DNA from 3 places in the Bacillus sp. EB106-06-01-XG163 genome. Region 2 is predicted to be linked to each of the others. Evidence: predicted binding sites of a transcription regulator. Region 2 holds the regulator's gene; each other region holds the start of a gene.
What was found. Region 2 encodes LexA, which represses DNA repair genes until DNA is damaged. Its sites were predicted from a motif close to CGAACATATGTTCG; they were not measured.
Positions count from the first base shown of each region.

Region 1: recA (recombinase RecA) is a predicted target of LexA. The motif match lies at 4,254-4,267, and genes of this name have one in related genera.
Region 3: AC3WTF_RS03065 (sigma-70 RNA polymerase sigma factor region 4 domain-containing protein) is a predicted target of LexA. The motif match lies at 2,525-2,538, and genes of this name have one in related genera.

Region 1 covers NZ_JBYTDS010000001.1:244,294-254,988, reverse strand. Annotated here, with positions in the region: gene ymfI (elongation factor P 5-aminopentanone reductase) at 1-78, shown strand, start outside; gene AC3WTF_RS00845 (DUF3243 domain-containing protein) at 154-411, shown strand; gene AC3WTF_RS00840 (DUF3388 domain-containing protein) at 539-1,330, shown strand; gene AC3WTF_RS00835 (helix-turn-helix domain-containing protein) at 1,349-2,245, shown strand; gene pgsA (CDP-diacylglycerol--glycerol-3-phosphate 3-phosphatidyltransferase) at 2,319-2,900, shown strand; gene AC3WTF_RS00825 (competence/damage-inducible protein A) at 2,918-4,168, shown strand; gene recA (recombinase RecA) at 4,339-5,382, shown strand; gene AC3WTF_RS00815 (serine hydrolase domain-containing protein) at 5,550-6,731, shown strand; gene rny (ribonuclease Y) at 7,024-8,583, shown strand; gene AC3WTF_RS00805 (TIGR00282 family metallophosphoesterase) at 8,644-9,438, shown strand; gene spoVS (stage V sporulation protein SpoVS) at 9,638-9,898, shown strand; gene tdh (L-threonine 3-dehydrogenase) at 10,156-10,695, shown strand, end outside.
Region 2 covers NZ_JBYTDS010000001.1:94,203-104,897, forward strand. Annotated here, with positions in the region: gene AC3WTF_RS00300 (small acid-soluble spore protein P) at 1-20, shown strand, start outside; gene AC3WTF_RS00305 (Hsp20/alpha crystallin family protein) at 114-485, shown strand; gene AC3WTF_RS00310 (DUF2621 domain-containing protein) at 719-1,147, shown strand; gene AC3WTF_RS00315 (CcdC family protein) at 1,175-1,666, opposite strand; gene AC3WTF_RS00320 (response regulator) at 1,746-2,108, opposite strand; gene AC3WTF_RS00325 (cytochrome c biogenesis protein CcdA) at 2,193-2,900, opposite strand; gene AC3WTF_RS00330 (aspartyl-phosphate phosphatase Spo0E family protein) at 3,102-3,275, shown strand; gene AC3WTF_RS00335 (YneF family protein) at 3,349-3,567, opposite strand; gene sirA (sporulation inhibitor of replication protein SirA) at 3,653-4,099, opposite strand; gene tkt (transketolase) at 4,251-6,254, opposite strand; gene AC3WTF_RS00350 (DUF896 domain-containing protein) at 6,421-6,654, opposite strand; gene AC3WTF_RS00355 (YneB family resolvase-like protein) at 6,723-7,373, opposite strand; gene yneA (cell division suppressor protein YneA) at 7,389-7,700, opposite strand; gene lexA (transcriptional repressor LexA) at 7,857-8,477, shown strand; gene AC3WTF_RS00370 (hypothetical protein) at 8,816-9,244, opposite strand; gene AC3WTF_RS00375 (YndM family protein) at 9,398-9,847, shown strand; gene AC3WTF_RS00380 (prohibitin family protein) at 9,875-10,695, opposite strand, start outside; gene AC3WTF_RS00385 (DUF8570 family protein) at 10,692-10,695, opposite strand, start outside.
Region 3 covers NZ_JBYTDS010000002.1:214,045-224,739, forward strand. Annotated here, with positions in the region: gene AC3WTF_RS03055 (N-acetylmuramoyl-L-alanine amidase) at 1-954, shown strand, start outside; gene AC3WTF_RS03060 (hypothetical protein) at 1,149-1,676, opposite strand; gene AC3WTF_RS03065 (sigma-70 RNA polymerase sigma factor region 4 domain-containing protein) at 1,885-2,481, opposite strand; gene AC3WTF_RS03070 (glycosyltransferase) at 2,865-4,355, shown strand; gene AC3WTF_RS03075 (hypothetical protein) at 4,450-5,142, opposite strand; gene AC3WTF_RS03080 (hypothetical protein) at 5,321-5,464, shown strand; gene AC3WTF_RS03085 (MerR family transcriptional regulator) at 5,713-5,943, shown strand; gene AC3WTF_RS03090 (hypothetical protein) at 6,404-6,679, opposite strand; gene AC3WTF_RS03095 (cysteine hydrolase family protein) at 7,046-7,612, shown strand; partial or broken gene AC3WTF_RS03100 (DUF421 domain-containing protein) at 7,844-8,427, opposite strand; gene AC3WTF_RS03105 (hypothetical protein) at 8,950-9,219, opposite strand; gene AC3WTF_RS03110 (MGMT family protein) at 9,451-9,759, shown strand; gene AC3WTF_RS03115 (GNAT family N-acetyltransferase) at 9,788-10,396, opposite strand; gene AC3WTF_RS03120 (type III polyketide synthase) at 10,561-10,695, shown strand, end outside.

The sequences.
Region 1 (10,695 bases), 150 kb from region 2:
GCGGCCTTTTTATTATCGGACAAGGCTTCCTATATTACGGGGCATATATTATCCGTAAATGGCGGCTGGCACTGCTGAAAAAAATGTGTGTATAGTTTGCATCTGTACGGACAAAATAATTTTGTAACAACAGATGAAATGGAGGAACCCAACATGTCAGTATTAGAAAACTGGGATAATTGGAAGAATTTCCTTGGCGACAGATTGAACTATGCGCAGGAAAAAGGGATGAGTGATGAAACGATCACTGACCTCGCTACAGAAATCGGCGGTTACCTTGCGAACGAAGTCGACTCGAAAAACCATCAGGAAAAAGTGCTTGCTGATCTTTGGAGCGTTGCTTCTGAAGATGAACAGCGCGCCATCGCAAATATGATGGTGAAGCTTGTTGAAAATAACAGCACTCATTAAGAGGGGGGATTTCTCCTCTCTTTTTTTATGTTTTCCTCTATAGAGCAACATTCTTCTTTCTAATTAGAGAAAAATGTTTTATGATAAAGGAAGGTAAAAATTTGCCACAATGGAGGGGGTATATCATTTGGCAAAGCTCGAATGGTATTTTGAATATGAAATTCAAGTGAACCGCCCCGGCCTGCTCGGGGATATTTCATCTCTTCTCGGGATGCTGTCAATTAATATTGTCACAATTAACGGTGTCGACCTTTCCAGAAGGGGAATGCTGCTCAGATGCCGGCATATAGATCAAATTAAACGATTGGAATCAATTTTAAAAACAATGGAGACCATTAAAGTAACGAAGCTGAGAGAACCGAGGCTTCGCGACCGTCTCGCAGTCCGCCACGGAAGATACATTCAGCGTGATGCCGATGACAAAAAAACCTTCCGTTTTGAAAGGGACGAGCTCGGTCTTCTGGTTGACTTTATGGCCGAGCTGTTTAAAAAAGAAGGACACAAACTGATCGGAATCCGGGGAATGCCGAGGGTCGGAAAAACGGAGTCCATCGTTGCGTCAAGCGTTTGTGCCAGCAAAAGATGGCTTTTCGTATCATCAACGCTGCTAAAACAAACGATCCGGAGCCAGCTGGTTGCCGATGAATACAGCACGGAAAACGTGTTTATCCTCGACGGCATCGTTTCGACAAGACGGGGATCTGAGCGCCATCTTCAGCTCGTCAGTGAAATTATGCGGCTTCCGGCGACAAAGGTCGTGGAGCACCCCGATATTTTTGTTCAAAATTCGGAGTATACGCTCGATGATTTCGATTATATTATCGAACTCAGAAATGATCCTGACGAAGTTATTACATATGAACATGCAGAAGAACCGCAAATATTTGATCAGACCGGTTTTTCAAGCTTTGATTTTTAATATTGGAAGGTGTTTGTTGTGACAGAATTAGCAATCCGGCTTAAAGAAGCCAGAGAGGAAAAAGGGATGTCATTGGATGAACTCCAGGCGGCGACGAAAATTCAGAAAAGATACTTAACCGCTCTGGAAGAAGGCAATTATGACGTCATTCCCGGCAATTTTTATGTGCGGGCGTTTATCAAGCAATACGCTGAAGCTGTCGGGCTTGATTCAGATCAGTTATTTGAAGAATATAAAAAAGACATCCCTAACACGTACCATGACGATGTGTCGGAAAAAATCTCCGGTCTCGCCATGCAAAGGGAGCTTCCTAAGTCCGCTTCAAAGGCGGCGGAATGGCTTCCGACCGTCCTTGTCGTCATCGGTGTCATTATCGTCATCGCGATCATTTATGCGATTATTCAGCTCGGAATGAGCAAATCCGGGCAGACAGATGGAGATAAGGCCGTCACCCAAAGTGAGAGCAAGTATGAGATTCCTAAGGATTCTGCGCTGAAAAACGACGGCAATACAAATGACGAAGCGCAATCTGACAGCAAAAAAGACAAAAAGGACACAAAAGCGTCAGAGCAGAAGAAAGAAAAAAGCAGTGAAAAGACGGAGATCAAAGCGGCCGGAACGGAAGGCTCGGCTTCTTCATACAACGTCTCCGGGGCAGATAAGTATAAGCTTGAACTGATTGCTTCTGACAGCGCATGGATCCGCGTCCGTGATGACAGCGGCGGTTCTTTAAAAGAAGGAACGCTGCAAAAAGGCGAAACCTTTAAAAAAGACGTCACGGATCAAAAGCAGATTGAAATCCGCACGGGCTATGCCCCTAACCTGAAAATTAAAATCAACGGAGAGGTTCTGTCCTATGAACTCAATCCGCATGATGTGATGGCGCAGACCATCACAATCAAGATGAAAAAATAAAAGGGGAAAAGTCATCTGAACGATTAAGATGACTTTTTCTTCACGTCCGAGTACATATTATTGGAGGGGCTTTATGTTTAACTTACCGAATAAAATCACACTGGCAAGAATCGCTTTAATTCCTGTATTTATGATTATCATGCTTGTTCCTTTTCAGTGGGGCAGCGTTCATATAGGGGATGAATCGATTCCGGTCGCGCATCTTACGGGAGCTGTTTTGTTCATTATCGCATCAACGACTGACTGGGTGGATGGCTACTACGCCAGAAAACTGAACCTCGTGACAAATTTCGGGAAATTTTTAGATCCGCTGGCTGACAAACTGCTGGTGTCCGCGGCATTAATTACGCTTGTGCAGTTTGACCTTGCGCCGGCGTGGATGGTCATCATCATCATCAGCCGCGAATTTGCCGTAACGGGATTAAGACTTGTGCTGGCGGGAACGGGGGAAGTTGTAGCCGCCAATATGCTGGGGAAAATTAAAACATGGGCTCAGATCATCGCTGTTGCCGCGCTTTTGCTGCATAATCTTCCGTTTGAGCTCGTTTCTTTCCCGTTCGGCGATATCGCTTTATGGGTGGCCGTGCTCTTCACAGTCATTTCCGGCTGGGATTATTTTGCGAAGAACTGGGATGCGTTAAAAACATCTAACTAAGAAAGAAGGACTTAAAGATGGAAATAGCAAAAAAAGCAGAAATCATTGCAGTCGGCTCGGAGCTTCTGCTCGGCCAGATCGCCAATACGAACGCGCAGTTTATCAGTAAAGAGCTGGCGGAAATCGGTGTAAACGTGTTTTATCATACCGCTGTCGGTGACAATCCGGAGCGGCTTAAGCAAGTCATCCGCATTGCCGAAGAGCGCTCAGACCTGATTATTTTTTCAGGCGGCCTCGGACCGACCAAGGACGATTTGACGAAAGAAACCATTGCAAACACACTGGGGCGCCCGCTCGTTCTGAATGACGAAGCATTCCGGTCGATCGAAGAATATTTCGCGAAAACAAAACGGACCATGTCGCCGAATAACCGCAAACAGGCGCTCGTCATTGAGGGCTCAGACGTTTTGGCGAATCATTTCGGCATGGCGCCGGGAATGCTTGCAGAGCACGGCTCAAGGCTTTATATGCTGCTTCCCGGGCCGCCGAGCGAGCTGCGTCCGATGTTTGAAAATGAAGCAAAGCCGCTGCTTCTTAAAAAGCTCGGTTCTAATGAGAAAATCGTTTCAACCGTGCTGCGGTTTTTCGGAATCGGTGAATCCCAGCTTGAAGCTGATTTAGAAGATATCATTGATGCGCAGACGAACCCGACGATTGCGCCGCTCGCTGCTGACGGAGAGGTCACGCTGCGTTTAACGGCGAAACATGCCGACGAAAAAGAAACAGAACGGCTTTTAAAAGAAACGGAAGCCGCCATTTTAGAACGTGTCGGTGAATTTTTCTACGGATATGATGATACGTCTCTGGTGAAGGAGCTTTCAAAAGCATGCAGACAAAACGGAATTACGATTTCCTCTGCCGAAAGCTTTACAGGCGGCCTGTTTTCAGAGAGGGTGACTGATTTAAGCGGTGCGTCTCAACTATTTGCAGGGGGCGTTGTCTGTTATTCCGACAGCGTGAAACAGCATGTGCTCGGCGTGAAAGCTGAGACGCTCGCAGAAAGCGGAGCGGTCAGCAAAGAGTGTGCGAAAGAGCTTGCAGCCGGTGTGAGAAAGCTGACCGGAAGCGATATCGGCATCAGCTTTACCGGGGTGGCGGGTCCCGACCCGCAGGAAGGGCATGCGCCGGGCCGCGTCTTTATCGGCATTTCAGCGGAAGGAAAAGAAGAGGTGCACGAATTTAACTTTGCCGGCTCAAGAACCGGGATCAGAAAGCGCGCCGCTAAATACGGCTGCCATCTCATTTTAAAAATGCTGGATCAAAAATAAAGTTTTAAAGAGCCGTTTTCTCTGATTTTTAAGTTTTATAAGGGAAATTATGCTCTTTTGCAGAAAAGCGAACGCGGAAAAAATCCGAATATGCGTTCGCTTTTTTCTTGGCAAATGCCAGTAAACAAGGTATAGTATATGTAGTGGCAAGATAAAGGAGGAAAAAATAAATGAGTGATCGTCAGGCAGCCTTAGATATGGCTCTTAAGCAAATAGAAAAACAATTCGGCAAAGGTTCCATCATGAAGCTCGGAGAAAAAACGGATACAAGAATTTCAACGGTGCCAAGCGGTTCCCTTGCACTTGATACCGCTCTCGGAATAGGCGGATACCCGCGCGGACGGATTATTGAAGTATACGGACCTGAAAGCTCAGGTAAAACGACTGTAGCGCTTCACGCAATCGCTGAGGTTCAGGAAAAAGGCGGACAGGCAGCATTTATTGATGCTGAGCATGCTCTTGATCCTGTTTACGCGCAAAAGCTCGGTGTCAATATCGAAGAGCTTCTGCTTTCTCAGCCGGATACGGGAGAGCAGGCGCTAGAGATTGCTGAAGCGCTGGTGCGAAGCGGAGCTGTTGATATCGTGGTCGTTGACTCTGTTGCGGCGCTTGTTCCAAAAGCTGAAATTGAAGGTGACATGGGTGATTCACACGTCGGTTTACAGGCGCGTCTTATGTCTCAGGCGCTCCGTAAGCTTTCCGGCGCTATCAATAAATCTAAAACAATCGCAATCTTTATTAACCAGATTCGTGAAAAAGTCGGCGTTATGTTCGGAAATCCGGAGACGACACCGGGCGGCCGCGCGCTGAAATTCTATTCTTCCGTGCGCCTTGAAGTGCGCCGTGCCGAGCAATTAAAGCAGGGCAACGACGTGATGGGGAATAAAACGAGAATTAAAGTCGTAAAAAACAAAGTCGCTCCTCCGTTCCGTACGGCTGAAGTGGACATTATGTACGGTGAAGGAATCTCCAAAGAAGGGGAAATCATCGACCTTGGAACTGAACTGGATATCGTGCAAAAAAGCGGTTCGTGGTATTCTTATGAAGAAGAACGCCTCGGTCAGGGCCGTGAAAACGCCAAGCAGTTCTTAAAAGAAAATAAAGACATCATGCTGATGATTCAGGAACAAATCCGTGAATATTACGGTTTAGACAATAACGGTGTAACGGACAAAGCGGAAGAAGTTCAGGAAGAGATGGAATTAGAAGAATAAAAACACGATCAAAAGAGCGGAATAAGCAATTTCCGCTCTTTTTTTGTGTGTTTCAAAAAAACACTGGCTGTTTCGGAAAATTTTATCTGGAATGTTACAACTTTTTTCACCCTTCACTCGTCTAACATCATGGCGAAAGTTGAAATTATATCTGAGGAGGAAAAAAGATGACGAGCCCCCGCCGCACAAGAATAAATAAAAAAAGAAAGAAGAAGCTGATGAAAACGGGAGGGCTGTTTCTTTTTCTGCTGCTTGTCACTGTTTTTATTATGATCTGGACCGTCACAGCGCATCACCGGGAGAAGGAATCCGTTAAAAACGCTCCCGCCGCTCAATCTGATACTTCAAAAGACCAGACTCAACAGAAAAAAGAAAAGACGCAAAAAGAGAAAACACCTAAATCAATCGATCACAATAAACAGATCAGCAATTACTTGCAACAGATCGGGTTCAGCGGCACAGCAATGATCGTAAAAGATGGAAAAGTTGTGCTGAAAAAAGGCTTTGGCTATGCGGACCGAAAACAAAAAATTAAAAACAATCCGGAGACATCATATTATATCGGTTCTTCACAAAAAGCGTTAATCGCGACGGCTGTCCTGCAGCTTGAAGAAAAAGGGCTGCTGCAGACGAGTGACCCCGTCAGTACATACTTGCCGAATTTTCCTAACGGCACGCGCATTACATTGAAAAACCTGCTCAATCATACGTCCGGCATAAACGGGCATATTGAGGGACAGGGACCGATTTCTCCAATTGATTTAATCAAGGATATAGAATACCGCGGAATTAAACGGCAGCCCGGGGTTTGGGATTACAGGGATTCCAACTATTCAGTGCTTGCTTATATCGTATCTCAAGTCAGCGGGGAGTCTTATGAACAATATATAAAAGAACACGTGTTCAAACCGGCCGGAATGAAGCATGCCGGATTTTACAAAACATTTGCCAAAGCCAAATATCCTGCCGTCGGCTACAAAGTCGATGAGAGCGGCAGTCTTGTAACGCCGCACCTTTTGGACTTATCGCAGCTGTACGGGGCGGGCGACATGTATATGAGCGCTGAAGATCTCTATAAATTTGATAAAGCGATCGTAAACGGCACGCTCCTTTCAAAAGAAAGCTTCACAAAAATGTTTACAGCAGGAAGCAGTGCCGCTTACGGCATGGGGTTTTACATTGATCCGGGAAGCTATTCCAATCACGGTGTTATGCCCGGTTACAACATTTTGAACAGCTTCAGCCATTCGGCAAGCAAATATGTCATATTACTGTCAAACATTCAGAATAACGCCAAATTAGGACAGGTAAACAATAGAATTTACCAATTGCTTAACCAGCCGGACTAACAGAGCCGTCATTCACGAAAAGCGGATCTAGGTATGGTATGATATATACATGGGCGAAGATCCGAGCTGAAGGCGAATCGTTAAGCTGGCAAGCTTGACAAGTATTTCCGACACAATTACAATGAAGTTGTAACATTTGTTTTTTTAACATGATTGTTAAACCATTTAAACTTGACAAGGGCGTGAGAGACTCATTCCCTGTGAAGGTTCTGTATGTTGAGAAAATCAGACAATGTACATGCCGGCACTTATTTAAGCAAAAACCAAGTTCATAGCAAGAGGAGGTGAAAGTATGACCCCAATGACGGTTCTCATCTCCATTTTGCTGACTCTGCTCGGTTTAGTTGTTGGCTACTATGTTCGTAAAACCATTGCCGAAGCAAAGATTGCGGGCGCACGCGGTGCTGCCGAGCAAATCCTTGAAGATGCAAAGCGTGATGCTGAAGCACTGAAAAAAGAAGCTCTGCTTGAAGCAAAGGACGAAATCCATACACTTCGAATAGATGCTGAACAGGAAGTTCGTGAAAGACGAAATGAGCTTCAAAAACAAGAAAACCGTTTACTTCAAAAAGAAGAAAATCTTGACCGTAAACATGAAGGAATTGATAAACGGGAAGCGATGTTGGAGAAGAAAGATCATTCTCTGAATGAACGACAACAACATATTGAAGAGATGGAAAGCAAAGTGGATGAGATGATTCGTATGCAGCAGTCAGAACTCGAACGCATTTCGAGCCTGACACGGGATGAAGCGAAACAAATCATTCTTGACCGGGTTGAAAATGAGCTTTCACATGACATCGCCATCATGACAAAAGAAACCGAAAACCGTGCGAAAGAAGAGGCAGATAAAAAGGCGAAAAACATTCTGTCGCTTGCTTTGCAGCGCTGTGCAGCAGATCATGTTGCCGAAACGACGGTATCGGTCGTCAATCTTCCGAATGATGAGATGAAAGGACGTATCATCGGCCGTGAAGGGCGTAACATTCGTACGCTTGAAACGCTTACAGGTATTGACCTGATTATTGATGACACACCTGAAGCAGTCATTCTTTCCGGATTTGATCCGATCAGACGGGAGACGGCAAGAATCGCTCTTGATAAACTCGTTCAGGATGGCCGTATTCACCCGGCGCGCATTGAAGAAATGGTTGAAAAATCCCGCCGTGAGGTAGATGACTATATCCGGGAAATGGGTGAGCAGACGACGTTTGAAGTCGGCGTTCACGGACTCCACCCGGATCTGATCAAGATCCTCGGCCGGTTGAAATTCCGTACAAGCTACGGGCAGAACGTACTGAAACATTCTATGGAAGTTGCGTTTTTAGCAGGTTTAATGGCTTCCGAGCTTGGAGAAGATGCAAAGCTTGCCAAGCGGGCCGGTCTTCTGCATGACATCGGAAAAGCAATTGACCATGAAGTGGAAGGAAGCCACGTGGAAATCGGAGTGGAGCTTGCGACCAAATATAAAGAGCATCCAGTCGTCATTAACAGTATTGCGTCACACCACGGAGACGAAGAGCCGACTTCCATTATCGCCGTTCTGGTTGCTGCCGCTGATGCACTGTCAGCCGCAAGACCGGGTGCGAGAAGTGAAACGCTCGAAAACTATATCCGCAGACTTGAAAAGCTTGAAGAAATCTCCGAGTCTTACGAAGGTGTTGAAAAATCATTTGCGATTCAGGCCGGCCGTGAAGTTCGCATCATGGTGAAGCCGGACTCCATTAATGATTTAGAAGCCCATCGTTTGGCACGTGATATCCGTAAACGAATTGAGGACGAGCTTGATTATCCGGGCCACATTAAAGTGACCGTAATCAGAGAAACTCGAGCCGTAGAGTATGCAAAATAAAGTGATGCTTAGCGCATCACTTTATTTTTTTGAGTCCCTGAAAAGGAAGGAATGGAATGTATGAGAATTTTATTTATCGGAGATGTTGTCGGTTCCCCGGGCCGCGACATGGTAAAAGAATATGTCCCGAAACTGAAAGCGAAACATAAACCGCATTTTACAATTATTAACGGAGAAAATGCAGCACACGGAAAAGGACTGACAGAAAAGATCTACCACAGCCTTATGGAAGCGGGAGCAGATGCCATTACAATGGGAAACCATACGTGGGATAAAAGAGAGATCTTCGACTTTATTGATGATGTGCCGCATCTTGTCCGGCCGGCGAATTTCCCGGAAGGTACGCCGGGCAAAGGCATTACCTATATTAAATCGAACGGAAAAGAGCTTGCCGTCATTAACTTACAGGGGCGGACGTTTCTTCCGCCGCTTGATGATCCGTTTGCTAAAGCGGATGAATTAATAGAAGAAGCGAAAAAGCGCACGCCGTACATTTTTATTGATTTTCACGCCGAAGCGACAAGCGAAAAAATTGCGATCGGCTGGTACACAGACGGAAGAGCCTCTGCCGTGGTAGGCACCCATACACACGTGCAAACGGCAGATAACCGCATTTTGCCGAAAGGAACGGCATATATTACTGATGTAGGCATGACGGGTCCGTACGACGGAATTCTCGGTATGGACAGAGAAACGGTCATCAAGCGGTTTAAAACCAATCTTCCTGTCCGGTTTACGGTGGCGGAAGGTAAAACTACGCTGAGCGGAGTGCTCATTGACATCGACGATCAAACGAAAAAGGCCGTAAATATCGAACGGATATTAATCAATGATGACCATATGTTCTTTGAATAGGTGATCATGTGTTTATTTTATAAAAATATTAAAAGGAAAAGCAGGAATATAGCAACTTCTTAGTGAATATAGTAAAAATGGAAGGTAGCCCGCTATTTTTGAAAAGCATTGTGGGGATGGCTTTTTGGATAGCAACATCTAATAATGATTGTTCTAATGAACACTCACTTATCCATTGTAAAACTAAGGGGGAGCAGAAATGGAAATCTTAAAAGTTTCAGCAAAATCAAGTCCAAATTCAGTAGCAGGCGCGCTTGCCGGTGTATTGAGGGAACGCGGAGCCGCCGAAATTCAAGCAATTGGGGCGGGTGCCTTAAATCAGGCTGTTAAAGCGGTTGCGATTGCCAGAGGCTTTGTCGCGCCAAGCGGCGTAGATTTGATTTGTATTCCGGCTTTTACAGATATACAGATTGACGGAGAAGAAAGAACGGCGATTAAGTTAATCGTCGAACCCCGTTAAAAACAAAAACATGATATTCTCAACCTGCTTGCGTAAGGCGAGCGGGTTGTTTTTATTGTTGTCATATTTTCTCACAATATTATATTGATAGTACGAAGAGATGATAAATGGCTTTATTCATATAATATTCAAAAAAAATCCCGCCCATTTTTCCGGACGGAAGCAGTTGTTTTCTTGGAGTGGACACTGGTATTTACCTCCTTTTTATATCATGTTACAATCCAGTTATTACAGTGTTTTTTCGAGGAGGAGTGTACGTGTTGGGAGGAAAGATGAAAGCTATCGTCAAAAATGAAAACGCTTTCGGAGCAACTCTGAAAGAAATTCCCATACCTTCCATTAATGAGAATGAAGTTCTCATTAAAGTACAGGCCGCATCTATATGTGGTACAGATGTGCATATTTATAATTGGGATCAATGGGCGCAGAAACGAATCAAAACACCTCAAGTATTCGGACATGAATTCAGCGGTATCGTAGCGGAAACGGGCAAGCACGTCACAAATGTCAAAATAGGTGACTACGTTTCGGCTGAAACCCACTTCGTCTGCGGTACTTGTGTCCCTTGTTTAACAGGAAAACATCATGTGTGCACCCATACAAAGATCCTCGGCGTAGATACAGCCGGTTCCTTCGCTGAATATGTCAAAGTGCCGGCTCGAAATGTTTGGAAAAATCCCGCTGATATGGACCCCGCCGTCGCTTCTGTTCAAGAGCCGCTTGGCAACGCGGTGCATACGGTGCTGGAAAGCAGCCAGCTTGCGGGCGGTTCCGCTGCAATTATCGGCTGCGGACCG
Region 2 (10,695 bases):
ATACAAGCCACGATATGTAAAACAGACCCCGTGTCTGTTTTTTTGTGCCATTCACCCATTCAAAGCTTCTGCATACGTTATAGCAAGGCTTTTTAATATGGAGGAATGCTTCCATGAATCACTCAAAAAACGCTGAAGAATTTGATGATACGGAAGAATGGCTGCGGCAGTTTTACGAGGACCCGTATGCTTGGTATGACGAGACGCTGCCGATCGATCTATATGAAACAAGCCGTCAATATATCATTGAAGCCGACCTGACGGCGCTGAAGCAGGTGCAAGCGATAACCGTCACTCTTTCGGGGAATGAGTTTATGCTCTCTGTTAAAACGCTTGAACGGACGTTAAACAAACAAATGATGCTTCCTTTTTATCTGAATGACAAACATATTTTCACTGATTTCACCAACCATATTCTGACCGTCTCCATGAACAAGGAGCCAAATGAGACTCCTGCCTCTTTTTCCTTTCAATTTCCTCTATAACATAAAAAAGCCGCTTTCATCCCTCAATGGAAGCGGCTTTTTTGTCCGGTCATATCAGTCATATACCCTCAAAGTGAAACTCCCATGGCCAAATAGCAGAATCACTATACGATAGAATATGTTCTACCAACCGGAATGACTGGACATCTATCATTTTTTCTATTCTTTTTTTCATGTGTTCTTCTATTCTGTCTTCGTTTACAATATGGTTAAAGTAAGGAGGAGATAGAACAATGCTGGAAGGCTGGTTTATGTGGTTTATTTTATTTTGGGTCATCGTGATGATCGGATTGCTGTCTATCGGCGGGTTTTTTATGTTTCGAAAATTTTTAAAACGCTTACCGAAAGAAGACGGCCGGTCAGAACTGGATTGGCAGGACTATTATATTGAAAAAAGCAGGCACTTATGGAATGAGGGTGACAAGGCGTTTTTGGATGAATTGGTCGCCCCCGTGCCGGAGCTCTTTCGGGATGTAGCCAAAGCGAAAATCGCCGGAAAAATCGGTGAACTTTCCTTAGCGGAGGAAGCTGAACAAATAAACCGTGATTTAATCATCAGGGGTTACATACTGGCCACTCCTAAGCGTGATCATCAATTTTTAAAAAAGCATCTCCGTGAAAAACAGATTGATCTTACTCCTTATCAAGCTCTGCTCAAATAAAAAACCTTTCCGGCGGACGGAAAGGTTTTAATTCATCTGAATATCAGCGGTCTTCAGTTCATTCGAAAGTTTGCGGTAAGACAAAAACATCGCGATGCGCCACGGGACAATCATTCCGAAAGCCAGAATCCAAAACATTCCGCTTAAAGCTCCGTAATCAATCGTCGTGCTCAAAATGGATTTCATAGCGATTCTGATAACCAAGAGACCAATCAGGATAAACACAAACGCTTTTGACCGTTTTAAATAGATTTCATTATTTTTAATCTCAAATTTAGATGTTTTAATCAGAAAAATAGAGAAGATCACGCCCAGCGTAATGGCCTCCAAAAATTCTTCGCCCGTCACTCTGAAAATCGGAAAAAGGAACATAAGCGCTCCCGTACTCATGAAAATCGGCGGGAGAATTATTTTTTTAGGTGAAGCGGGCTTGTCGGAGGATTTAATCCTGACGATCATCACGGAAATTGCCATGGCCGCTGCAATAACGGATGAAATTATAATCATCATCTTTATCATTCCTTTGCTTGCACGGAGTTTGATACTATATACTATACTCCAAAAACATAAAAAAAACCAATTTGAAAAGAGAACACGTTTACGTTCCCGTTACCCGGCCTACGGCCTCCAGCACTTTAGATGCTTCAAACGGTTTAACGATAAAGTCTTTAGCGCCTAATTCAATCGCTTCCAGAACGATCCGCTGCTGCCGCATGGCGGTGCACATGATGATCCGGGCTTTCGGGTCAAAAGCTAAAATATCCTGCAGCGCCTGTATACCGTTTTTGACCGGCATGGTAATATCCATTGTCACCAGGTCGGGACGGATTTTTTGATATACTGCCAGGGCTTCCTCACCGTCAGCCGCTTCCCCGGCAACTGTGTAATTCGCCGATTCCAGAATCTCTCTGATTTTCACCCTCATGAACTTGGCGTCATCTACAACTAAAACTCGTGTCATATTCCCCTCCACATATTTAACATTAACTAGTCTTATTGTACCAAAAACAAAAGGGTATATAATAGTTCAAAAGTTATTAATCCGTTACAGACCCGTAAATCCTCCGAAAAGATTTGACAGAACGATCAGAATGTAGCTCATCCAGTTAAAAAACAGCATAACTCCGATCAGAATCATAAGAATGCCGCCGATTTTCATGATAAGCAGCTGATGCTTGCGAATCCAATTCATTCTGGTAATAAAAAATGAAAGAACAAGAAAAGGAATCGCAAATCCGAGAACATATAAAAACATATACGGCACTGCTGAAGAAGGATTTGTATTGGCCAGCGAAAACACGGCTCCTAAAATAGGCCCGCTGCACGGCGACCAGCCGGCTGCAAACGCAAGACCGATCAGAACCGAACCGATAAACCCCTCCGGACGGCGCTTAAAGTGAATGCGCCGCTCTTTCATCATGAATTTCGGCTGAAACACACCGGCAGTAATCAGCCCGAAAAGGATCAGCATGATAGCGCCAAACTGGCGGATCGCTTCATGATATTGGGTAAAAAAACTGCCGATAAACGAAGTTCCATATCCCAATGCGATAAAAATCACGGAGAAACCAAGCAAAAAACAAAGTGTATGCACGAGGCCGCGCTTTTGCAGCATCACCTTTTCTGTTTTCACCTCGTCCATACTGACACCAGTTATGTAAGATAAAAAGGCGGGGTACAACGGCAGACAGCATGGAGAAATGAAAGACAGAAATCCGGCCCCAAACGTCAGAAAGTAATTAAAACTCACGATGACACACTCCCTTCGAGTTATGACAAAATCATTTCATTTTTTTAACACTTTCCCGAGAAGGATTACTTTTTATAGAAAAAGCTTATATAATTTAATTTGACATCGAGATATTATACTCCTTCTTATTTGAAAAACAGTATAAATGTGGATATAATAATAGCGACTCAGGTGAAAGATTTATGTATGAAAGGATATATCCCTGTGATTAGAGAGCATCTATTAAATGAAATTGAAAAAAAACGGGCAGAGCTGCTTAAAATCGTCATGACAAACGGAATGACATCAAACATTACGATAGAACTCAGCCAGGAGCTTGACCACCTTCTCATACAATATCAAAAAGAACTGCACACCGGCAGTTGGGGTGAAACATGACGCCAAAATAAAAAACCCTCTCCGGGTTTTTTATTTTTATAACCATGTATATCTATATCATAATCTGTACGTATTATTTCGCTTGATTATTCATGGCTTTCATCATTTGATTAATTTTCTTTTGAGAAGGTTTCATTCCCATTTGCATCATCATCATGCGTAACATTTGTTCATTAATAGGCGGATTCTTTTTCAAATAGCTCATCATATATTTACGAGCAATAAAAAACCCGAGTGCAACACCTATGAGCAATGCGACAACGCCCACTAGGATGCCAACCCATAAAGTCATTTTATTTCCTCCTTCATGTTGTCTAGTTTAAAGTGTACTAAACCAAAGGCTATTATACAACATTTACATCTCTTTTTCCTCGTTTTTAGACAAAATTTCTTTCTCTGACCGGATTTAACCACCCGTAGCGCCGTGTCTTGAAATCCATTGCAAGAAAACAGGGGCTGATTTTACGCAGAATCTCAAAGAAAATCGTTTCCGCCTCATAATCTCCCGAAGCCGCAATCTCAATTAAACTGTCTTTCATCATGAAGGTGGCGCGGCCCTTTTCTCCGGGCAGTGTAAGCCGGTAAATGGAATCCAAACGGCTGTAACTCATTCGGTTTAAATGCAGCTGGAGACGCTGATGCATATGTATCACCGGAATCGGTTCCGTTATATATTGAACTTGCTTTTCTGTCATTTGATATTCCTGGGGTGTCAGATCTGTCCAATGATAGTCTCGAAACAACTCAAACATAGCCGTTTCCCGCCCGAAGTAGTGGTTCGCAAACTCATCCTTTATCAGGTGTGTATAGTAATGACGTTCCATTTCCTCATCCCCTTTTACAGCGCTTCGTTATTGCTTTCTATTATACAAAAGGAGAAAAGAAAGAATTGTCTATTACTGTTACGCCGCCCCTTCTATTTTTGTCGCATAAACAGGAAAAAGAGGATGATTTGACTCATCCTCTTTTGTCTCGTTATTTGTTTAAAAGTTTTTTCACGCGGTCAACCACGTTTTCTGCAGTAAACCCGTATTCTTTCATAATTGTTTCTCCCGGAGCTGAAGCACCGAAACGGTCAATTGCGAGAACGTCTCCTTCAAGACCGGTAAATTTGCCCCATCCGAAGCTTGAACCCATTTCGATCGCAAGACGTTTCGTCACATTCGGAGGAAGCACGCTGTTTTTGTACTCGGCCGATTGTTTTTCAAAGCGGTCCCAGCTCGGCATGCTGACTACAGATACGTGAATGTTTTCTTCAGCCAGTTTCGCTTGAGCTTCGATCGCAAGTCCGACTTCAGAACCTGTCGCTAAAAGAAGAGCGGCCGGTGATTCCGTTTGGGCTTTGGAAACGATATAAGCCCCTTTTTCCACGCCCGCATACGCTTCTTCAGCCTGCTGATCAATCGTCGGCAGGTTTTGGCGTGTCAATACAAGAGCTGTCGGATGATCTTGGCTTTGAACGGCAACCTTCCATGCAGCTGCGGTTTCATTTCCGTCAGCAGGTCTGATCACAGAAAGGTTAGGAAGTGCGCGTAAAGAAGCAAGCTGCTCAATCGGTTCGTGGGTCGGCCCGTCCTCTCCTACGGCAATACTGTCATGCGTGAATACATAAGTGACGGGAAGACCCATCAATGACGCCAGACGAATGGCAGGTCTTAAATAATCAGAGAACACAAAGAATGTGCCGCCGAATACGCGGAGGCCGCCGTGAAGCGCCATTCCGTTTAATGCAGCGCCCATCGCAAATTCACGGACACCGAACCAGAAGTTTTTCCCGGCGTAGTCTTTGGCCGTGAAGTCTCCTCCATTTTTGATTGTCGTTTTATTTGAACCCGCAAGGTCAGCAGATCCCCCGACAAAGAAAGGAATTTTCTTGGCGATCCCGTTCAGCACCTCACCTGAAGATGCGCGGGAAGCAAGGCTGCTGCCTTTTTCATAAACGGGAACTTCCTGATCCCAGTCTTTAGGAAGCTCGCCTTTCATGCCGAGTGACAGCTGTTCAGCAAGCTCAGGATATTTTTCTTTATAAGCCGCGAACAGTTCATTCCATTCCTGTTCTTTTTTCGAGCCGGCTTCTTTTACCGCTTTATTGAAATGCCCGTATACTTCTTCCGGAACATAAAAATCTTCTTCAAACGTCCAAGCATACGCTTCTTTTGTCAGCTTGCTCTCTTCTAGTCCTAACGGAGCGCCGTGAACGCCGGATGTGCCCGCACGGTTTGGAGAGCCGAAACCGATCGTGGTTTTCACTTCAATCAAAGTCGGTTTTTTATCATTCTGGCGCGCTTTTTCAATTGCAGCCGTCAATTCAGCGATGTTGTTTCCGTCCTCAACATAAAGAACTTCCCAGTTCATTGCTTCAAAACGCTGCTTTACATTTTCAGAGAAAGAACGGTCTAAATCGCCGTCTAAGGAAATGTCATTAGAATCGTATAATACGATCAGGCGGCCTAATTCAAGATGGCCTGCAAGAGAAGCGGCTTCGGAAGAAATGCCTTCCATTAAATCACCGTCTCCGCAAATACTGTATGTATAATGATCAACTACGTTGAAAGAATCACGGTTATATGTCTCAGCCAGATGGCGTTCTGCAATTGCCATTCCCACTGCCATTGCAATACCCTGTCCAAGCGGCCCGGTCGTAGCGTCTACTCCGGCTGTGTGCCCGAACTCCGGATGTCCCGGTGTTTTGCTTCCCCATTGACGGAACTGTTTCAAGTCTTCAATGCTGAGGTCATATCCGCTTAAATGCAGCATGCTGTATAAAAGCATTGAACCGTGGCCTGCTGATAAAACAAAGCGGTCGCGGTTAAACCAGCCCGGATTCTGCGGGTTTACATTCATAAATTTCGTCCACAGCGTATATGCCATCGGAGCGGCTCCCATCGGCATGCCCGGATGTCCGGAATTCGCTTTTTCAATTGCGTCTATAGATAGTGTACGAATGGTGGCAACTGATTTCTTTTCAATTGTATCCATTATAATCCCCTTCCTTATTGTTGTACCTTTTCATCATAAAGCGATGCTGACTTTTTCTCAACTCTTTCAGCTTAAATTTGAGATAAACTTGTTGAAAATTGTCGTAAATCACATCCTGATATTAGTATATACGAAAAAAGAATACGTATTGCCGTATTCTTTCTGTTTAATGAAGATTATTTTTCTGTTGTTCTCTTTTTAATTTTTCAGGGGTGACATCGTTGCCTTCCGGATCAATCACTTTTACGCTCTTTAACGTATTTTTCATTGAGGAGCGGAATCCTTTCAAATACTCCTGGCGAAGCTTTTGCTGTTCAGCTTTTTCCTCATCCGTTATCGTGTTTGATTTAGCTTTTTGAGCCAATTCGTTAATTCTTGCGATTTTTTCTTTAGAAATCATAATAAGCTCCTTTGGTGCGTGTTGATTATATACTACTAAAACGCAGTCTTTTTTACAACTGATGCGCGTCAGCTGCCTTCTGTGTCTGCGGTATATTCCTGAAACCGCCGGTGAACCGTGGCTTTGGACACATCGTAGCCGAATCCCCTTAAGGTCGCTGCGATTTCTGCAAAGGTAAGCTTGTTGGCTCTCAGCCTGATAATTTCCGAAACCGGAACCTCTTTTTTTTCTTTTCCGCTGTTTTCATGTCTGTTTTTCAGATTCCGTTCAGGTTTGTAGCCGTTTTTCACGGCTCTTTTCATTCCCCGCCGGATTTTCATATTGTGAATTTTCCTTTGATATTCCTCAACAATACTGACGATTTCGAGTACCATCGAATCAGCTTCGGAAAGCGCCAGTTCACCTTTATGAGCCGTCGTATATATTTTTACGTTCTCCCTGTAAATGCAATGCAAAAGCGCAATCTTGGCGTTTCCTCTTCCTAATCTCGTTTCGTCCTGCACCAATATCGCGTCAATATGTGATTTTTTAATTTCATCAAGCATTTCAAATACTCCGTCGCGGTCCATTTCGTAACCGCTGGCTTTCTCAGAAATGACTTTCACGACTTCCATGCCGTTTGCAGCAGCGATCTCACTGAGCTCCTCTTCCTGTCTTTTTAATGACGTTTGCTGCTGTTCTTTGTTTGTGCTTACGCGGGCATAAATGAGTGCCTTCATTTCTCTCTTTCCTCTCTAATTGACAATGGCCAGCTGATATACGGCCGGATGCTTTTTCTTAACCGGAAGAATAAGTTCGTCTCCGGGCTTTATATCAGCAGTTTGGAGATGATTATTCTCCGTCACCCACTCAATGAAATCTTCTTTATTAATGTGTTTCTTTTCTGCTACATGATCCGCAAGTGACCAGAGTGTATCGCCGTCCTGAACCTTTATTTTAACATATTGGCTGAGGGACTGATCATTTCCCGCACATGAGACAAGTAAAATAGCGGCACTTAAAATCGCAGTAAACAGTCCGACAAATATAATAGATTCTTTCGCCATGTAAACAACCTCCGATAAGAATGTTTGTTCGCTTTTTATACCTTTCAGTATATACGAACAAACGTTTCTGTCAATCGTTTTTTTCGAACCTATGTTTGTACTGTCAGGAAAATCATGCTATAATCTACTTAAAATCGACGTTTTGAGGTGCGAAATATGACGAAGCTATCAAAAAGGCAGCTTGATATCCTGCGTTTTATTAAAGAAGAGGTAAAAACGAAAGGATATCCGCCTTCTGTAAGAGAGATAGGAGAAGCAGTAGGACTGGCTTCCAGTTCAACCGTGCACGGCCATTTGGCGCGGCTGGAGACAAAAGGCCTGATCAGACGGGACCCTACTAAACCGAGGGCGATTGAGGTATTGGATGAAGAAGAAGTCCACATTCCGAAAAGCCAGGTCGTAAACGTTCCGGTCATCGGGAAAGTGACGGCGGGTATTCCGATTACGGCTGTTGAAAATATTGACGAGTATTTTCCGCTTCCTGACCGGATGGTTCCTCCGGGCGAACATGTCTTTATGTTAGAAATCATGGGAGAAAGTATGATCGACGCCGGCATTTTTGACAAAGATTACGTCATTGTCAAACAGCAGAACACGGCCAATAACGGAGAAATCGTCGTAGCTATGACCGAAGATGATGAAGCGACGGTCAAGCGCTTCTATAAAGAAGACAATTATGTGCGGCTGCAGCCGGAAAATCCGACGATGGAGCCGATTATCCTGCAAAACGTAAGCATTTTGGGGAAAGTTATCGGCGTATTCAGGGCCGTACATTAATTCTATTAAACTTCATTTATTGTAAAAACCCCTCTGTAAGGGGTTTTTTTGCATAAAAAAAAGCAGATTCGCCCTGGCTTAAGAAACGAATCTGCTAAGGAGGAAAAACTTACATTCTTATTATCCGACATCACACTTTTGAAGTCAACTAATAATGTTTCCCTCGAGAAACTTTTCATTCATTTTTCAACTTTGTATATTTGTGCGTGATGAATTTACTTTTGTTTATGTTTTCTTTGGGCGGGTGCATTAAAATTTATATATGAATATTTAGTACATAGTACAATAAGTTATATTTAAATATAAAAAAACCCGCTGCCTTTAGCGAGTATCTATTTTCAATCAAAATGATAATACTCTACACCGTAAAACCCTTTAATATAGACGGGGCCACAGACGTTTGAAGAACTTTCAACCAGAATTCTGTATTTGTGATACGGATCAATTGATTTTTTATCCTGGGCACTGAGGTTTAACCAGCTGCCGCTGTAGTTTTTAGAACTTAATGTATAAAAATTCCCGTTCAGCGCCATCCGCTGGAGTTTCATGCTTAAACCGCATGAAGAGTTGTTCATTATGGTGAACTTATATCCTAAAAAGTAATCGTCGGCAGCTACAGCCCCCGGATTTTCAATATGAAACTCTTTTGCATTTCCCTCCAAAGTGAAGCTTGTTTTTGATCCGAATTCAGTGGTAGCCGCTTTAGCTGAGTGTATGCCGCTAAAACATAATAAAAAAACAGCAATACATATCCAGTATTTTTTCATTTGCATCCCCCTTTTTACATATTTTAACTTGTGAATCCTGTGATGTCTATTCACATTTTATTAAAACGTATGCTTTATAACCACTATATACCAGTTTAAAAATTTGCGGATTGCTTACAATGAAGACTAAACGAAATAACGAAGGTGGTTCAAATGAAACACGTAATTGCTTTCGCTTCTAAAACGGCGCTCACACTTGCTTTACTGTACATTGTTCTGGATCTTATGTACCAAGTAACCTTTTTAAACGTTCTGTTTATTACAGTGATCTTAAGTTTAATCACTTATTTTGCGGGTGATTGCATGATTCTGCCGAGAACAAGCAATTTCACAGCCGTTGCAGCTGATTTCGGGATTTCATTCATTATATTATGGATATTCCTTATGAACATTGGCGGATTTAATGTCTCTCCTGCCGCGGCATCGGTTATCTCTGCACTTTGCATTTCTGTTTTTGAGGCATTTTTTCACCGGTATTTGCAGCAATATGTACTTCCCGAAGATTATCAGGACACAACAGAGACGGATAGCACGCTATGGAGCTATCAAACCGAGGCGTCTGAAGAATTAGTGCCGGAAAAAGACCCTCAGGAAAAAACATAAAAAGGAGGCAATCGCCTCCTTCTCATTTTATTTTTGCTTCTGATCGTCCAGCGGCAGCTGCAGCAGTGAGTCTGTGCCTGTCGCTTTCGGCGTTTTTCCGTCCCATTTTTCAATCCATTTATATTTGATCATCTCATCGGACATTGATTTCTTTATGATTTCGTTATAATCAGCGATCCCTTCCGCTTCAATTTTTTTCTTTTTCGCTTCGGCTTCGGCTATTTTAATTTCAGTTTGTGTCCGTTCAAGTTCCTGTGAAGACTTCACCCTTGCATCGATAGCTTCCTGTGTGGCTTTATCCGGCTTCGGTACGCCAAGCGTCAGATCATCAATTAAAAATCCAAGACTCTTCATATCATCAGCAAATCTCTTTTGAACATCGGCAGCGGCCTCTGCAGATTTTTGCCCGTATGTGTCAATAACCGAGTATTTGCTGATTGATTTTCGCGCCGCATCCCACAGCCTTGTTTTTAAATATGTATTTTCAATCGTTTCAACGTCTACCGCTCCGAATTTGTTAAACAGATCGACTACTTTATCAGGCTGCACGACATAGTTGTAAGCGATATCCATTTCTATATTTTTACCGTCTGAGGTTGCCACTTTTATATTTTCATTATTCACTGTCTGCATACGCACCGGATATTCCGTTACTTTATTAAATAATCCGACTAAGTGCCAGCCTTGGTCCAATGTGTCGGATTTTACCCCGCCATTCGGTGAGTATACAACCCCGACATAACCGTTCGGTATTTTTTCAATGAATAGTGACGCTGTAACGCCCGCAATTAAAAGGGCTGCACCTATAATCACACCGCCGATAATTTTTTTTGTGTTTCCGCGCTTAT
Region 3 (10,695 bases), on a different contig from region 2:
TTTGTCGATCGTACAGAGGCTATTTGTATCATTCCGTTGAATGAGGTGGCTTATCATGCTAATGATGTCCAACAGATTGTTAACGGGCAGCCTTACCGGGGTGTCGCGGCGCTGAAACCGAATGCAAATTTCTTATCTATCGGCGTGGAGCTTTGCATTGAAAAGAACGGCACTTTCCATCCTGATACCATTGCCCGCGCAGAACAAGTTTGTGCTGAGCTATGCAAGAAGTTTAAACTTGATCCGATCAATGACATCGTGCGGCACTATGACATTACACACAAAATCTGTCCTGCCCCATGGGTAAGCAACTCTAAAGGGTTTGCCGATTTTAAGACCCGTGTTAAAAAGAGAATGGCCGGCGAGGTTGTAACGGTGCCTGCGGTATCAAATCCAGATGTTACCCATACAGATACAGGAAGATTCATCAAAAACACGGTGGTTTCAAGTGACGGCCTTGTTTTACGTACACAACGGAGCGCCTCTTCTTCCATGGTGCTTAACCTGCCGAATGGCACGATTGTAAAATATCAGCTTGGATCAACTGTCAACGGATGGGGATATGTTGAATACACCAATTCTAAAGGCCAGACATTCCATGGATATGTGAATGTCTCCTATATCAAAAGCGATAACGAGCTGAAAAGCGGCGGCAAAAAGAAGGTAAAAGCCTCAAAGCCTAAAACCACTCAAAAATCAAAATTCAGCCTGCCTGCGGGTATTTTTAAAGTCACAAACCCGTTAACCCGCGGGGAATCTGTAAAACAGATCCAGACTGCGTTAGCGGCTCTTCATTATTATCCGGATAAAAACGCAAAAAATTTTGGTATTGATGGTGCGTATGGACCGAAGACGGCGAATGCAGTGAAACGTTTCCAGTCAATGTATGGGCTTCGTCAAGACGGCATTTACGGACCAGATACAAAGGCGAAACTTGAAGCATTATTGAAGTAGCAGAAAGAATTTTTGGGAGGTTATATGTAGTGATTATTATGAACATCCAACTGTTTAGAGGCCAATATAAACATAAAACGAGGGGATAACGAGATTAGCAAAGGATCTAAATTAGATTAAGATATAAAAAAGAGGCATAAGTTAGAATTTTTATGCCTCTTTTTATATTGATTAGTGTATTAGCTTTTTCTTTTTCATACCCACTTACCGTCGATTGTAACTGTATTGTACATTGATTTCCCGATTTCTAAATCAGTGTCACACCAGCCATTCGTTACTTTATGGTATTTGGTGCTTCCAGCATGAATATATCCTTTAATACTTAATCGGTATGGATAAGATGATCCAGAAGATGAATAACCATCAGTGATAATCTTACCGCCTGGTTTTACTGTAGTAATAACGTTTGTGCCAGAAAAAATACGAGATTGGCGATGAAGGACTTTAAATGCAATTCCTCCATGGGCAGATGTTCCGTATTTCGCTTTATAAGCGTTTGTCAAAAATGAACTAGTGGCAGCACTTGGTTTGACGTATCCTTGTCGCCATCCTGAAGGTGAATAAAAACCGATTGAAACTGCACCATTTGCTTCTGTAAACGTCCCATAAAAAACAAATAATTCATTAGAATTAACTGTTCCGACTTTAGATCCCCATGTAGTTAATCCGTAATTTGAGTAGACCGGAACGCTTGACCCTTTTTTGTTAATACAAATAGTCATAAAAAAGCTCCTCTCCTTATTTAGTTTCTTGAGTGCTACTATTCTATCCCGCAATTTAAAAATGTAAATTTAAAATTAAAATTCCGTGTATTGATTATGTATCTTATAGCTTAGAGAATTTGGAATAGACTAAGGAAAACGATGAAAAGAAAGAGAAAAATAAAAGATCATTAAATAATTAATGATCTTTGGATTGCAAATAGTTAGCTTAATCGTTGGTATGGAGATATTTTTCGGAAATTACATTTTGAAGGTGTTTTCGAAGTTTAATAATTCTTTGGTTAGCGGCTTGACGAGAAATTTGATGTTTTGCTGCATATTTTGAAACAGAAAAAGTCTCTCTGTCAAGTATTACTTGAAGTGCGTCTCTATCTTGTGGAGGTGTATTCTCTAGAAGAATTCTAACAAGTTCATTTGATTCAAGATTGCTCAGTGAATAATCAATTGTTGGCAATATGTCAATCAGTTTAAGGTCTTTCTTATTTACTAGGGTATCTATAGATAAAATCCCTTTATTTTTATTTTTTAAAGTGTATCTAGAATATGTTACATTACGTACTCCCTTTTTCAATTTGTAATGTAGATATGTTGAGAAACACGTTCCATAATTGAAATCATAACCTTCATATGCTCTCCAAAGTTCAATTTCTAACTCTTGAGAAAAATCTTCCTCATCAATAAAGTTAAAAACAAATTTATTATTAGTTTTTTTTATTGTTTTTTTTATCATCGGCAGAAAATGTTTTCTCGTTTCTTCAAACGTTAATTTTAAGGCTCGTCCATCAGACAGTAAAATTGTTTTCAAACCATCAATCCTCCACAATACAGTAACTAATCTCAACAAATGTAGAACGTATGTTCCTATTTCATTCTAACATAACTCTAAATATAGTGAAAGTTAAGAACTTTCGAAGGTCTTGTTTGATTACATAAAAAACAACTCAGTACCTTGCTGATGGCCTTTCATTACAAAGCCAGAACATGCAGTAAGAATTTTAGATGATGAATGGCTTAATTTCTGACGGTATTTATAGGTCGTAAACCAGACTTAAGTTTGGATCGATTAAAGACCCCTTCTTAATATAAGGAGGGTTTTTCTGTAATTGTTCTCTTTTTATATGACTATTTCATTAAAATTTCATTTATAGTAATATAATCTAGTAAGAAAATATGAAAAGGGGATAAAATATGTCTCTCGTTAGTCCGGTTTTTTTGTTTAATTCCTTAAATACAAAAAGAGGCGGTATGACCAAAGCAACAATACATAGAGCGAATACACTCATTTCAGAGTATAAAGAAACTCAATTTCTAACCATTCTTTTTCAAAAGAATCATAAAAGTATCATTCAAAATCTTTATAATGCCAATGAACTCGATGAAAGAGTGAGGGTTTATAATTTATTCAATGATCTAGATCCTTCTAAGAACAGTAAAGAAGATCATCGTATAAAAGGGGATCCGAATAAAGAAGAAGAAGGCTTCATCGTTTTTAAAGCAAACAATGCTTTTCGTTACTTCAAAGATGGTCTGTATGTAAAGTACAAAAAGTTCGATAACAATGGACGGCTTGCATATATTGATTACATGAATGAAGCTAGACACAGGCTTCGCAGAGAAGAATATAACGAGGATGGTTATTTAGTACGTGAACGCCAAATGGATTTGTTCAGCAACAAACCAAAGTTAGATCGTTATTTCGGAAAGGATGGGAAATGTTATCTCACAACATGGTTAAAGCCTAAAGATGAAGAGATATTCCGCTGCAATCTTTTCTATCCCAAGCCTTTAGAATTTAAGAACCTAGAAGACCTGGCGGCATATTGGATAGCTAATCGAACAAAAGAGATTGAATCACCAATCATCATGTCTGACAACCCTAAAAATTTTAGTTTATTATTGGATAAAAGATTATCTGATGTGAGAAAAGTTGTTGTGTTGCACACTAATCATTACGATTTAAATGAGAAGGGTGAATTTGAATTAAGTCAACAATATAATGCTTTATTCAAGAACCCTGATAAATTTGATCAGATTGTGTTTTTGACTGAGGAACAAAAAAATGACTTTTCAAACGAGTTTGGAGAGCGATTGAATTATCGCGTTATTCCACATGGAATAAGTAAACCTGACACTGAGAAGGATAATTCTAAGGTTAATCCGCACCTAGCGGTAACTTTGTCCCGCTATCATAAAGAGAAGGGTCTAGAGGAGGCTATAAAGGCATTCAAAAAAGTAGTTGATGTTATTCCAGATGCGAAATACGAAATTTATGGCGCGGGTGAGCATGAAACATACTTTCAAGAACTAATTGAAAAATTAAACTTAACGAAAAATATTGAATTAAAAGGATTTACAGACAACAAAATTGAGGTTTATCAAAAAGCAGCTTGTTCTATACTCACTTCAAAATCTGAAGGATTTGGACTAACCATTCTTGAAAGCTTAGCCGCAGGTACACCAGTAACATCATATGATATTAAATACGGCCCTAAAGATATGATACAGAACGAGAAAAATGGTTATCTTGTTAAAACCCAAAATGAATTGGCAGACAGGGTAATAAAAATCATGTCTGAAGAAAAGACAAGAAAACGTTTGTCTAAGAGCACAAAGTCTATATTTAAAGGGTTTGGCCAGAAAGTTTATCAGAAAGCATGGTTTGCCTTGTTAAACGAATAAAAAGAAGCCTCTTTCATTTTGAAAGGGGCTTCTTAATAATTAAACTTTATTTTTATGTATGTTGATCATTATAACTGAATACATTTACGATTCCTCACCAAGTTAAATTAATATCAAAATCCTTTACATTTGTAGTCACATCTTTATCCGGCCAAAAATCCCATTTTATTCTGACTGATTTGATTTCATTGGGATCCTTCAATTTTTTTATTGGATAAAGCACATATCCTTCTTTTTTTGCTCCAGACATAATTTCTCCCCCAATATCTTCACTGAGTGATAAACTGGCATCTATCTGTTCTTTAGTATTGGTAAGGAGGGTACCTTGGTTCGGGAAAGTTGAGATATCTTTTTTGCTTCCATTGTCAATGACAAAGTGAACAGCTATAGTTCCCTCAGCACCGGATTCCATTTCGTCTTTAACGATTCCAATACGATCGATTTTAAACGTTGTATCATTTTGCTTTTCTGACCAATTTAATTCATGAACAACAGTAGAATCATCATCTGACACAGATACTTCCTTGTCTTTAGAAGAAATTTCATTTTTTTCTTCATCTAAAGATGTAATGTTCGTATTATCACCTAATTCTGTTCCTGTGTCTCTATTTCTAGAACTTGTGTCTGAAAACTGTCCTCCCAAATAGAAAAAGAATATAGATGCCACAAAACAAAGTGGGGCTGTTAACTTACCAAGTTTTCTTGTTCGTTTGATGAAAAATAAAACCAAGCCTGCTATAAACCCAATAAACAAAAAAACCCCTATAAAACTTAGAAATATACCCATAATATCCCCCTAAATTTAGACGATGATTCCATTTTAATGGAATGAAGGATGTTTATCCATAGTTTTATTTACGAAGAAATGAATAAAAAATTTTAAATAATGGAGATTAATTCACGTAAACCTATTGACTGTTGTAAATAGGTTTGGTATAATAAAAGTATCGAAAGGAGGTGCTAAAGTGGACGAGATCAGAAACATAGTTCTTATCATCGCTGGAATCGTAACCATTGTCAAAAATATTTATGATATTTGGCAGAAGGAAAGCGAGAAGCGAGAGAAGAACAGAAAAAAGCGCTCCCGCCGGACAAGCAAGAAGCGCTAAAACATAGTAAGACAAGGGGAGTAATCCCCTTGCTCCTACATTATATCACGTCCACGATGATATGAAAAAATATTTAAAGCACTACAATACATTAGATATGACGACGTTGTTTATTATATTAGTGGGTATTGTTGCAATTGATTTTGAAACAGCTGGAACATTGGGGAAGATTGCAGTTGTCATCTTATATATGGCTGCGATCGTCACCATACTAAAAGGTTTTATTCTGATTTGGAGAGAGAACAGACATGACAGAAAATGAAAAGATACAGTTCATTCAAAAAGAAGTACTGACTGCAGCGGAAACCGGAGAATTGCTCGGTGTCACGAGGCAGCGTTTGAGTGCTCTTGTGAGCTCTGGGAAATTGAATCCGGTTAAGAAAGTAGGAACAGTGAGTTTATTTCTTCTGAGCCATGTTGAGGCACAAAAAAAAGAACTGGAAGCTGGTCGGAAGAAGTACCGGCCGTATGATGATTAATGATTTATATTTCGAAAAAAATAACACAAAAATAACAAAAATCACATCCAAGGATGAAAATGCGTGAATTTGTTTCTGCTTAGAAAGTGCTCAAAAGCTTGAATTTAAAGGGAAATAACACGTTATGAAAGTGTGCGGTAAGTGAACAACTTATTTATAATATGATTCCTAAAACGAAAAAAACCCTTGATGTGACAAGGGTTCAAGAGGGTTAGTTATCCGTTTTCTTTAAAATAACATCTTATTTTATCCAGATCGAGGATGCTTCCGAAAGTTTGCTGAACTTTTTGCGAGGCATCCTCTTTCATTTATTATTTTCATTGTTTGAAAAGAAACAAATTGAGTGATGAGGCATCCGCCTTTTTTGCCGAAAAACCGTCCCGAACTATATGTACGTGAACGAGTATCTTGTGCACGGATCCTTACAAATGAGAGTGAAAAGAAGGGAAAGCCCCTTCTTTTAATTAATCCATCCTTCAAAAGTTGCGCGATAGAACCCTTCGATTATCTCTACTTTCTTAAGGTAATATGTAACACCATTCTTAACAGTTGTACTTGGGATATCCCATCTATGAAGGTAATCCATTGTAAAAGAATCTTTGGTCGCTTGTGTCGAAATTTTTGTTTGAGTTGAGTCGCTATTTGTATTGCCAGGGCTAGATGCAAAAGCAGGGGCAGCGGAAACGAGTAAAGCGAGAGACAAGGCAGAACCAGTTAAAACTTTTTTTAATTTCATTTTGAACACTCCTTTGTTTTTTAATACACTTGTATTATTACATACAATACAAAAATAACCAAGGGTTTTTTTGTTAATATTTTGTGAGCGTGAATGTAGTTAGGGGAGTGGATGGCGATAGGAGCGATGCTTTCATTCACTGTTGCGGCTTATTTCAGAATATTGATAAGTATATAGAGAAAAAGAGTTGAATATTGCTGGCTTCTGGTGAGCTGCAGCCTTTGAGTCAGTGTTTGCTTTAGCTATTCCAGCGCTTTTCCAACGGGGAAGGTGCGATATGAAATTTAACACTGAAACAATTGTACAAAAGTAAAATCTTTATTTAAAATGTTATAAATGCGAATTTTCAATATAGGAGGTTATCTGATGGCAGAAAAGAAAAAAGCTTTAATCATTGTGGATGTACAAAAAGCCTTTGATGATAAAAAGTGGGGAGACCGAAATAACGTAAAGGCGGAAGAAAATATCAGCAAAATACTGAAATTATGGAGAGAAAAAGGATGGACAGTCATATACATACAACATATTTCTGATAAACCTGGTTCTTTATTTTATCCAAAAAATGAGGGGGTTGCTATAAAGGAAATCGTTAAACCTATGGATAAAGAAGTCATTATAACCAAGAAAGTAAACAGCAGCTTTATTGGGACTAATCTAGAAGAGCTTTTAAAAGCAAATGATATAACAACTGTCGTAATCACTGGCTTGACTACGCCGCACTGTGTTTCAACAACCACAAGGATGAGCGGTAATTTAGGATTTGATACATACCTGATTTCAGATGCAACAGCAGCCTTCGGAATGAGAGACCAAAATGAAACATATTATGATGCAGAGACTATTCACAATATATCTCTGGCCACGTTGCATAATGAATTTGCCACAATATTAACGACTGATCAATTAATCAATGATTTTATAAAAACAAACTGATTAACATTATGCTAAGGCCGGCGGTGGGGATAGGCGGCTGAAAAGCATATTCAGGCGCATACAAGGACCTCGTCGGAAAATTACGGGGGGTGCCGACTCTTTTTCATGTCGCAATATCAATTTAAAAAAGGCATCTGCTTCAGATGCTTTTTTTGTTTCTTGTAAACCGGTTTCGGTAAAAAATGATTCGGCTTCGGTTTTGAATAACAAAAGGCTTTACTAATCAGCGAATTATTCAAGATTTTTTGGCTTGTGCTGAGTCTGGTGTTTTTTGATTTCCTCGAATAGATTGGCTTGATCATCTTTTTGAGGCTGAGGCTCTTTGTTATGACATTTTGGATCGATCACATTTTTAATATCTTTGATGGTTAAAGGCTTACAGTCATCTTTTAATTCGTAGCCTAATTGTCCATTAGCTTCTAAAGTGGCATATTTAATTGTGTTTATATTTGAAATGCCAAGAAGTCTTAAACGCATTTCGAGTTGATCTGCTGTCAGTCTCAGCTTCTTTAAGTTTTCTATATTGAGTTGGCCGTCTTCTATAACGAATTTAGATTTTCCGGTTAAAAAAATTCAATCCAGTTTACTTTTACTTGAAACCATTCCATCAAAATCAAAGCGCTAAAAAGGCTAGACGCAGCGATTAATGTTTTCAATAAACTGGTTTCTAAAATGGGATGAACGATAATCGTACCGATTGAAATCATCACCATTGTCTGTGCGATGGTCATTTGTGCAATGGATTTTCTCCCTGAAATTCTCAGTAAAATCATTCCGAATGCAATTATAATTAATTCTTCCCAAGCAAATCTCATGTTATCACCTTGGATTGTGTTTTATCAAAAATAAAAGAGCAAGTAAGAGGTTTTATGGGGTACTTGCTCACGAAGAATTATTGCCCTTACATTTAATTTTATTCATTTTAGGTGTTTTTCTAACTGGAGAAACTATTCTGCGAGGGTGAATTCATTTCGGAATCTCCAATACAAGAGGCGGCGGTGAATATTGGTGGCTGAAAAGCACACCAAGGAGTGTAAGGAGTGCAAGGAGTGCGTAAGGCATGAAATAGAAGAACCTTGCCAAGAAATACGAGTTGTCAATTAACATAATTAAGTCATAGGAAAAGCGGCATGGTTGGGAACAAAAAAGGATGCATACTGAGACATCCTGCTAAAATGCATTGAGAACAACGGTCTGCTGCTGAGACAGAGCTTGACATACGGTTGCTTAGGATCGCCGCACAACGCTCTTCGCTGATCGTGGTTTTTAGGAGGTTAGTAGGGAAAACAACTATGAAAAAAGGGATGAGAGAAAAATCTCTTATCCCTTAGATAATCTTAAAACCAACCTTGGTATTCACCAGTCCATGTACCATCACTGTTCTGCTTGGCATCTTTTAAATAGTATTTAACTCCAGCAAATACTGTTACATTAAGAAGTTCTCCACGTGTATTAGCATTGATGTATATAGTTTTTAACACTGCCTGAGGAGCTGCAGTTTTATGACTCCCGCCATCTGCAGCCGGGCTTGCTGCAAAAGCAGGAGCAGCAGAAACAAGTAAAGCAAGTGATAGAGCTGAACCGGTTAAAACTTTTTTAAATTTCATTTAAAACACTCCCTTTTTTTATTTGATACAACTGTATTATATAACTGTATGTAAAATTTGTCCATATAAACTTATGTTAACTTTTTGTGAATATAAGAAAGTATTTTCCCCCATGAGTTTTATTAACTTGTACCATCTTATTTTAAGCCTCCAGAGTAAGGCATCATCATATGACGTCAAAACTGTTGTATGATACTAGGGAAATCATTTTTAGTCGAAATGAGGAGTTGCATGACATTTACGGAACGGGCGGTAGCCATTATCAAACAGATTCCTGAAGGAAAAGTGATGACGTATGGTCAAATTGCCGGTCTTGCGGGAAGTCCGCGGGGAGCGAGGCAGGTTGTGAGGATTCTTCACTCCATGAGTAAAAAGCATCGTCTTCCTTGGCACAGGGTCATCAATGCAAAGGGCGAAATCGGATTGAGAGACGAAGAGATGTTTTCTGTACAGAAGCTGTCTCTTGAAGCTGAGGGGGTAGCGGTCACGTCAGACGGACGGATCGATCTCAATTTATACGTATATGATCCGAATATGTGAAAAAACCTGCCGTATATCGGCAGGTTTTTCAGTTATATGCTGCGAGCCGGCCAGAAAGGTTTTGCCGGATATAAGGCCATTCCTCCCGAAGGATGGAGTAGTAGGCGGTATCTCTGAGACCGCCGTCGACAGCCGGAATGTGTGCGCGGGGGATCCCTTCAAATTGGGCTCCGATCCGCAAAATCGCAGTCCGTGAGCGCTGGTTGCGAACGTCGGTTTTCAGCGTCACCCTGACAGCTTGCCACACGTCAAACGCATGAGTCAGCATCAGAAGTTTACATTCCGTATTGACACCGGTCCGCTGCACGGCAGAGGCATACCATGTGCTGCCGATCTCACACACTTCCGGAGCTGCGTCCGCCGGCCGCGTAAACACTTCCGCAACCATAAACCGCGTGCTTCCGACGATTCGGTCTGTTTCAAGACTCCGTACTGCAAAAGGCAATGCAAGTCCTTTTTCATAATCGGAAAGCGCACGCTCAATATAACGCTTTGTTTCTTCGATTCCGTCAGGGACATGGGTGTAAGCATAAGTCGTCCTATTTTCTGAAGCTGCTTCGCAAAGTGCCTGAGAGTGATCAATCGTCAGCAGCTCTAACTGAACGAGTGACCCTTTAAGAATGACAGGTGTCAGCATCCCAATCACAACCTTTTTTATGAATGGATCAAGTATAGCCGAACGGTTTCTTATTCAAAAGGGCCAATTTCCTATTAAAATGGCATGTCAGTGAAATCCTCGATTCAAACTTATGCATACATTCAGGAAAAAAGCGGAAACCTTTATGTAAAGAGGTGATGGGCATGGCATATGTGTTATCTGTCGGAACGAGCATTCCGAAGTATCATGTCTCGCAAGAAACGGCGGCGGATTTTGCGAGAGGGATGTTTGCCGATTCATTTAAGGATATTGATCGGCTGTTAAAAGCCTTTCAAAAC